Regions from separate parts of the Paenibacillus sp. FSL H8-0315 genome, predicted to be linked through region 1. Evidence: a T-box and tRNA genes for the amino acid it is inferred to sense, from the RefSeq annotation. Region 1 holds a T-box; the other holds one or more tRNA genes.
What was found. The T-box of region 1 lies ahead of trpS (tryptophan--tRNA ligase). A T-box ahead of a tRNA ligase gene usually reads a tRNA of that ligase, here a tRNA-Trp.

Region 1 (3,760 bases):
CCTTCTGCCACGTTTCTTGCCTAATTCCAAACCTGCTTGGATCGCATAGATCTGAGCGGCTGCATTCTCTATTTTTTGTTCTTGTGGGATACGTTCGGCATCGCTTAACATGGCAAGCTCCTCTTGACTACTCATTGTTCCATTCACCCCGATTCTTTATGATGGTTCGCAACTGCTTCAGCCCCTTATGCTGCCAAGTCTTAACCGTCCCCTCGGGTTTATTCATAATGTTAGCGATCTCAGTCAAGGTCATATCGTTGTAGTATTTTAGCAGCAGCACATGGCGATACTTGGGCTTAACCTGCTCGAGTGCCCACAGCATTTCCATCCGATGATGGCCAATGTGTGTGACCTGTTCTCCTATTCTTTCATCTACCAGCGGCATGGAACGTTTTCTCCGTCTTTGTTCATCTATACAGACATAAATTAGAATTCGAATAATCCATGATTTGAATGCTTTGGGGTCCTTTAAAGTTTTTCTTTTAATCCAAGCCCGGCAAGTCATTTCCTGCATCGCTTCCAGCGCATCGTTTCGGTTCCGCAAGTAACTATAAGCAATACTGTACAATTGTTCTCTATGTACCAATATCGAATCGTAAAAATCTGTCTCGCTCCGAGTATCAAGAATCGTTACTTTTTTCATTTCTGCATTAGTCATCGTCATATCCTTCCTTAGCCTCCTCTCTTCAACCTTTCATAGATTAAGACGGGGGAGGTATAGAAACGGTTTTTATTTCATTTAACTTTTTTTCGCCCAAAGCTCTCTAAATTATAGCATTCTATAAAAATTGAACGAAAAATGTTATGATGAGTTATATTGGACATAATCAATAGTACGCACTCAAAAGTGCCATAGGTGCTAAAAAGTACCCATACCTTGGAGGTTATCATGACAACAACATCTACAACAACTGTCAAGAAAAAATACAATATTTCTGTTGAAGCCACCCTAGAGGTCATCGGAGGGAAATGGAAATGCGTAATTCTATGTCATTTAACTCATGGCAAAAAACGCACCTCCGAGTTAAAACAGTTGATGCCGGGCATTACTCAAAAAATGTTAACCCAGCAGCTACGCGAGCTTGAGGCAGATGGAATCATCAACCGAATTGTTTATAATCAGGTTCCACCAAAAGTAGAATACGAGCTTAGTGAATATGGGGATAGTTTAAGCGATATTTTGACTGCATTATGTAATTGGGGAGAACAACATATCATTAAACAATACGGTGATAAATACGCTGTTTTAGAGGATAACATCTTAAATAAATAAACCGCTATATCAAGGAAATGGTTGGAGATTTATGCTGTGAGAGTTGTACTTCAATTATATGCCCACGAAAAAAGGACAGCTGAATCAGATCGATTCAACTGTCCAAAGCTTTGATTCACCCGTCCCTTGAATGGCGCACAGGAACATAACTTAAATTACGCCCTCTCCTCCAATAGCAGTTGCTGTGAATGATATGGGTCCAAATAGATTAATAGGCAAGTTGCTATCATTCTGAATTACCAATTCATAGTTGTGGACTCCAATATAAGCACCATCGACCCACTGAGCACTTAATTGAATATCAGTAATTGTAGTAAAACGATAAAAGGATCTATAAATATCGACTCCAGCTCGTCGGATGATAACAAGAAATTGGCTATTAGCAAGTGCAGTAAGACTAAAACTTCCATTTAACTCGACTCTACTGGAGAAAGAAGCCGGATTAGCCGGACTAATATTTACTTGCGCTGTAGCTAAACCCGCTCCAGCTCCAGGAATCCCTGCAACCGTTATAGCAGTAGTAAACGGATCTAACGGGATTTTTGCCTGTGACCCATAACTTATTATTGTCGCCATTTATCATCACTCCATTTCAAGGTTATAGAGTAGTATATTGTAAATCCACAATGATAGATTGGACTTAATTCCTGATGATTATATACATTTAAGGTATACTTTGCTAGATCATATAAACCTAGATACCTCGTCAATCACCATACGATTTCTACTCATTGACAACACCCCTGTTCAGAATTACAATAATTCACATATCATGAACAACGATGACAAAGGGTAAGTAGACAGACGAACATGGTCTTCAGAGAGCCGGTGGTAGGTGCGAACCGGTGACCAGCGTATGCTCGAATGGCCTTTATAGTTGTTTTTCCGAACTATCTTAATGGATGCAGTAGGGAAAACCGGGGTTCCCGCCGTTATCAAGGGACCTGTATCGAGAATAAATTCAACCTCTCCGTACAGGTAAGAGAAGATCGAAAGCCAAGAATCGTAAGGTGACACGATCATTTAAGGTGGTACCACGACAACTTCGTCCTTATTGGATGAGGTTTTTTTGTCATTTAAAGGAGGTGATGGCCATGGATGATGGCTGGTGGTGGCGACTCGAGTGTAACCAAATGCTAAATAACAGGAGGAATTTATATGATGAACGAACGTGTCTTAACTGGAGATCGAGTGACTGGAAAGCTTCACCTTGGCCATTACGCCGGCAGCTTGCAGACCCGAGTAGCCCTTCAGGAGCAATATGAAACTTTTGTGTTTTTAGCGGATATTCAAGCCCTAACGACCCATTTTGATCGTCCACAGCTGCTGGGTCAACATCTGCATGAGATCACACTGGACTATTTATCTGCGGGTATAAATCCGGAGAAAACAACTATATTTATTCAATCGATGATCCCTGAAATCGCAGAGCTGACCATCTTGTTCTCTATGTTTGTTACTGTGAATTCTTTACGGCATAATCCCACGATTAAAGCCGAATCGAAAAATTCGAGCTTAGATGAATTGTATTACGGTTTTCTTGGTTATCCAGTTAGTCAGACTGCTGACATAACATTTTGTAAAGCAACGATAATTCCTGTAGGGGAAGACCAACTCCCTCATCTGGAATTAACCCGTAAAATCGTCCGCAGATTCAACGAGCTGTACAGCCCGATACTGGTGGAACCCAAAGCGCTGATCAGTGAGACTCCGAGGCTTGTGGGTACGGATGGCAACGCTAAAATGAGTAAAAGCCTTGGCAATGCCATCGAGCTGGACTCCACTAAGGAAGAGATTATCTTTAAGATACGAAAAGCCACAACCGATCCAGCGCGTGTGCATAAAAATGATCCTGGACATCCAGATATCTGTCCTATTTTTGCTTATCATGGTGCTTTTCGCTCAGCGGGGGTAACCGAAATTCGTGAAGGCTGTGAGCGGGGTACCATGGGTTGTTCTGCTTGCAAACAGTTGATTTCGACAGCTCTAGATCAGCTTATAGAACCGATGCGAGAGCTTCGTTCCTATTATGCTACTAAGCCCAAGCTTGTGCAGGAAATCTTAATCTCTGGAACACAGCATGCCCGCAGCATTGCTCAAGAAACAATGGCCGAAGTACGTGAGGCTATGAGTCTTAACTATTTTTCAATCTAAAAATGACCAATATAGGCACTCAAAAAAAGCCGGAATCTCATTGGAAGAGATCCGGCTTTTTTCTTCTCCTTACAACACCCAATTTCCCTTACGGAATACGGGTTCAATCGTGCCGTCCGCCAGCTCTCCGTCAATATCCAGCTCTGCTGAACCGATCATAAAATCGACATGAGTTAAGCTGACATTAGCTCCTCTAGCCACAAGCTCTTCGTTCGTAAGCTTTGTGCCGCCTTCAATATTTACAGGATAAGCACTTCCTAGCGCGAAATGGCAGGAGGCATTCTCATCAATCCCTGTATTGTAAAAAATGCGGTTCAAGCGAGAGATTGGAGA
Region 2 (3,760 bases), 3.8 Mb from region 1:
GTGACCAGAACCATCACCATTAATAACAACAAAGAAAGAACTTTTTTATTCATTACTCTATTCCACCCCTAATTTTAGTTGGTTAGTAATCCGCAGAATCCCATCTTCACCCATTGTGTAATTCACGGTTCAAATGGAAATTCTCTTTTTTCCAAATAAAGTATCATTGAAAGTAATAAATTTAACGTTTAGGCTCAAAAATAGCAATAAAAATACCATTATTATTAATAATCCGCTTTATTTCCGAACGAGATGGCCAGTCAGGTTGCGAACTTTCGGATTTATTGATACGATCATAACAAATATTATTAAAAATAATTATATGATTTCGGTCATAGTTTTGTACGATTCGGCTAAAACATAAGTATTGGAGGATCATCATGGATCGTGTTCTATATATTGTAAGTGCCACACATGAGCTAAATACTTATATCCCTCCACACCAGCATGAATGCTACGAACTAGTCTATTATTTACAGGGGGTAGGGACAACCAATGTTGGCCCACGAAGTTACCATTTTCGCTCCTCTTCTTTCGCGCTTGTGCCACCCAATCATAAACATGACGAGCACCACCGTGAGGATGCAAATGTATTATTTGTAGGCTTCCACTCAGAACACCCTAATATGAGTAATCTGCTCGGCGTATATGAAGATGATAAAGATCAGACCGTTCTTCAAATCCTGCTGCGAATGAAAGCAGAGTTTACACGCAAGCAAGACGGATTCTCTGAGCTTCTAAACCTACAAATGAGCGAGATTACCGTCCATCTTATGAGGCTTCTTAGTGCCTCTGGATATCAATCCCCAACAGAAGATCGAGTACAATATGTCCTTAATTATATGAATGAGCATTATCGCCATAAATTGTCCGTCGAAACACTATCAGAAATGTCCGGATATAGTTACGATCGTTTTCGCCATCTATTTAAAGAACGTTTCGGGTCTTCACCCCTGCGGTATTTGCTGTTAAAACGCCTGGATTATGCAAAATCTCTATTACGTCATACTCAGATGCAAATCTCTGAAGTATCCGCTGCTGCAGGTTTTGTGAACGATGCCCAATTCTGCAATATGTTTAAACGAGAAATAGGTCTTACTCCGCGAGCATTCCGCATTAATAATCAATCAGGTTAATCACTAATCAGATTAAAAAAGCCGTTGAATAGAGAGTTTCTCTATTTCAACGGCTTAATGCTGTAAACCCAAGAACATAAAGAAAAAAGGTTTGTAAGAATGCTTATAAAAGCAATCTTACAAACCTTTTTAAGATACCGGCGAGAGGACTCGAACCTCCACGGTTTCCCACTCGATTTTGAGTCGAGCGCGTCTGCCATTCCGCCACGCCGGCACATATGAACTAAATGGAGGCGCCACCCAGATTTGAACTGGGGATAAAGCTTTTGCAGAGCTTTGCCTTACCACTTGGCTATGGCGCCATGTAAATTTTGGAGCGGACGACGGGAATCGAACCCGCGACCCTCGCCTTGGCAAGGCGATGCTCTACCGCTGAGCCACGTCCGCATAAAATGGCTGGGGATATAGGATTCGAACCTATGAGTGACGGAGTCAAAGTCCGTTGCCTTACCGCTTGGCTAATCCCCAATAACATTTTAAAGTAAAATGGGGCGACTGATGGGTCTCGAACCCACGAATGCCGGAACCACAATCCGGTGCGTTAACCCCTTCGCCACAGTCGCCATATTAAGTTGATATTGTTGCCATTATTCATTTTAAAGTAAATGGGGCGGCCGATGGGTCTCGAACCCACGAATGCCGGAACCACAATCCGGTGCGTTAACCCCTTCGCCACGGCCGCCATATTAAACTTTAGAAAGAACTTGGCAGGGGCAGCAGGAATTGAACCCACACCAACGGTTTTGGAGACCGTTGTTCTACCTTTAAACTATGCCCCTAAAAACTGGTGGAGGATGATGGATTCGAACCACCGAACACTCACGTGAGCAGATTTACAGTCTGATGCGTTTGGCCACTTCGCTAATCCTCCAAGGATGGTGCCGGCGAGAGGACTTGAACCCCCAACCTACTGATTACAAGTCAGTTGCTCTACCAATTGAGCTACACCGGCATGGCACTCATTCTTTTGTGATGATAAATGGTGGCTCGGGACGGAATCGAACCGCCGACACGAGGATTTTCAGTCCTCTGCTCTACCGACTGAGCTACCGAGCCATGATGAAAATGGCGGAACCGACGGGATTCGAACCCGCGATCTCCTGCGTGACAGGCAGGCATGTTAGGCCAACTACACCACGGTTCCAAAAGATATAATTGCTTAAGTTAATTGGTTGCGGGGGCAGGATTTGAACCTGCGGCCTTCGGGTTATGAGCCCGACGAGCTACCGGGCTGCTCCACCCCGCGTCAGTAAGAAAGTGTTATGGTGGAGGCTGAGGGGATCGAACCCCCGACCCTCTGCTTGTAAGGCAGATGCTCTCCCAGCTGAGCTAAGCCTCCATAAACAACAATTGTTATTGTACCAAAGTCCACTAGGATAAATCAAGTGAAAATTTGGTGACCCGTATGGGATTCGAACCCATGTTACCTCCGTGAAAGGGAGGTGTCTTAACCCCTTGACCAACGGGCCATACTAATTAAAAATTTGTGGCGGAGAGAGAGGGATTCGAACCCTCGAGACGCTTGTGGCGCCTACACGATTTCCAATCGTGCTCCTTCGGCCAAACTCGGACACCTCTCCATATGGCTCCCCGAACAGGACTCGAACCTGTGACAACTCGATTAACAGTCGAGTGCTCTACCAACTGAGCTATCAGGGAATATTCATACCAGGCTTGATGCCTGAAAACTGAATCCGAAACGAATCTGCATTCTAACTATAGGATAAGCCCTCGACCGATTAGTATTGGTCAGCTCCATGCATTGCTGCACTTCCACCTCCAACCTATCTACCTCGTCGTCTTCAAGGGGTCTTACTAATTGGGAAATCTCATCTTGAGGGGGGCTTCACGCTTAGATGCTTTCAGCGCTTATCCCGTCCGTACGTAGCTACCCAGCCATGCTCCTGGCGGAACAACTGGTGCACCAGCGGTACGTCCATCCCGGTCCTCTCGTACTAAGGACAGCTCCTCTCAAATTTCCTGCGCCCACGACAGATAGGGACCGAACTGTCTCACGACGTTCTGAACCCAGCTCGCGTACCGCTTTAATGGGCGAACAGCCCAACCCTTGGGACCTACTTCAGCCCCAGGATGCGATGAGCCGACATCGAGGTGCCAAACCTCCCCGTCGATGTGGACTCTTGGGGGAGATAAGCCTGTTATCCCCAGGGTAGCTTTTATCCGTTGAGCGATGGCCCTTCCATGCGGTACCACCGGATCACTAAGTCCGACTTTCGTCCCTGCTCGACTTGTAGGTCTCGCAGTCAAGCTCCCTTATGCCTTTGCACTCTGCGAATGATTTCCAACCATTCTGAGGGAACCTTGGAACGCCTCCGTTACTCTTTAGGAGGCGACCGCCCCAGTCAAACTGCCCGCCTGACACGGTCCCCGTACCCGGTAAGGGCACTAGGTTAGAACCTAGATACGATCAGGGTGGTATCCCAACGGCGCCTCCACCGAAGCTTGCGCTCCGATTTCTACGGCTCCCACCTATCCTGTACAGATCGTACCCAAATTCAATATCAAGCTGCAGTAAAGCTCCATGGGGTCTTTCCGTCTTGTCGCGGGTAACCTGCATCTTCACAGGTATTAAAATTTCACCGGATCTCTCGTTGAGACAGCGC

Region 2: it encodes a tRNA-Trp, which carries the amino acid that the T-box ahead of trpS (tryptophan--tRNA ligase) is inferred to sense. The anticodon was not compared.

What each region holds. Positions count from the first base shown of each region.
Region 1 is NZ_JBBOTA010000001.1:6,190,214-6,193,973, reverse strand. It holds gene MHB56_RS26945 (DUF4179 domain-containing protein) at 1-135, opposite strand, end outside; gene MHB56_RS26940 (sigma-70 family RNA polymerase sigma factor) at 128-664, opposite strand; gene MHB56_RS26935 (winged helix-turn-helix transcriptional regulator) at 890-1,273, shown strand; gene MHB56_RS26930 (hypothetical protein) at 1,424-1,849, opposite strand; T-box leader at 2,047-2,329, shown strand; gene trpS (tryptophan--tRNA ligase) at 2,432-3,427, shown strand; gene MHB56_RS26920 (aminopeptidase) at 3,497-3,760, opposite strand, start outside.
Region 2 is NZ_JBBOTA010000001.1:2,418,861-2,422,620, forward strand. It holds gene MHB56_RS10350 (BMP family ABC transporter substrate-binding protein) at 1-53, opposite strand, end outside; gene MHB56_RS10355 (AraC family transcriptional regulator) at 381-1,136, shown strand; tRNA gene MHB56_RS10360 (tRNA-Leu) at 1,272-1,350, opposite strand; tRNA gene MHB56_RS10365 (tRNA-Cys) at 1,365-1,438, opposite strand; tRNA gene MHB56_RS10370 (tRNA-Gly) at 1,449-1,523, opposite strand; tRNA gene MHB56_RS10375 (tRNA-Gln) at 1,530-1,604, opposite strand; tRNA gene MHB56_RS10380 (tRNA-His) at 1,624-1,699, opposite strand; tRNA gene MHB56_RS10385 (tRNA-His) at 1,743-1,818, opposite strand; tRNA gene MHB56_RS10390 (tRNA-Trp) at 1,842-1,915, opposite strand; tRNA gene MHB56_RS10395 (tRNA-Tyr) at 1,922-2,007, opposite strand; tRNA gene MHB56_RS10400 (tRNA-Thr) at 2,013-2,088, opposite strand; tRNA gene MHB56_RS10405 (tRNA-Phe) at 2,117-2,192, opposite strand; tRNA gene MHB56_RS10410 (tRNA-Asp) at 2,203-2,280, opposite strand; tRNA gene MHB56_RS10415 (tRNA-Met) at 2,306-2,382, opposite strand; tRNA gene MHB56_RS10420 (tRNA-Val) at 2,400-2,475, opposite strand; tRNA gene MHB56_RS10425 (tRNA-Glu) at 2,531-2,605, opposite strand; tRNA gene MHB56_RS10430 (tRNA-Ser) at 2,624-2,716, opposite strand; tRNA gene MHB56_RS10435 (tRNA-Asn) at 2,720-2,795, opposite strand; rRNA gene MHB56_RS10440 (23S ribosomal RNA) at 2,856-3,760, opposite strand, start outside.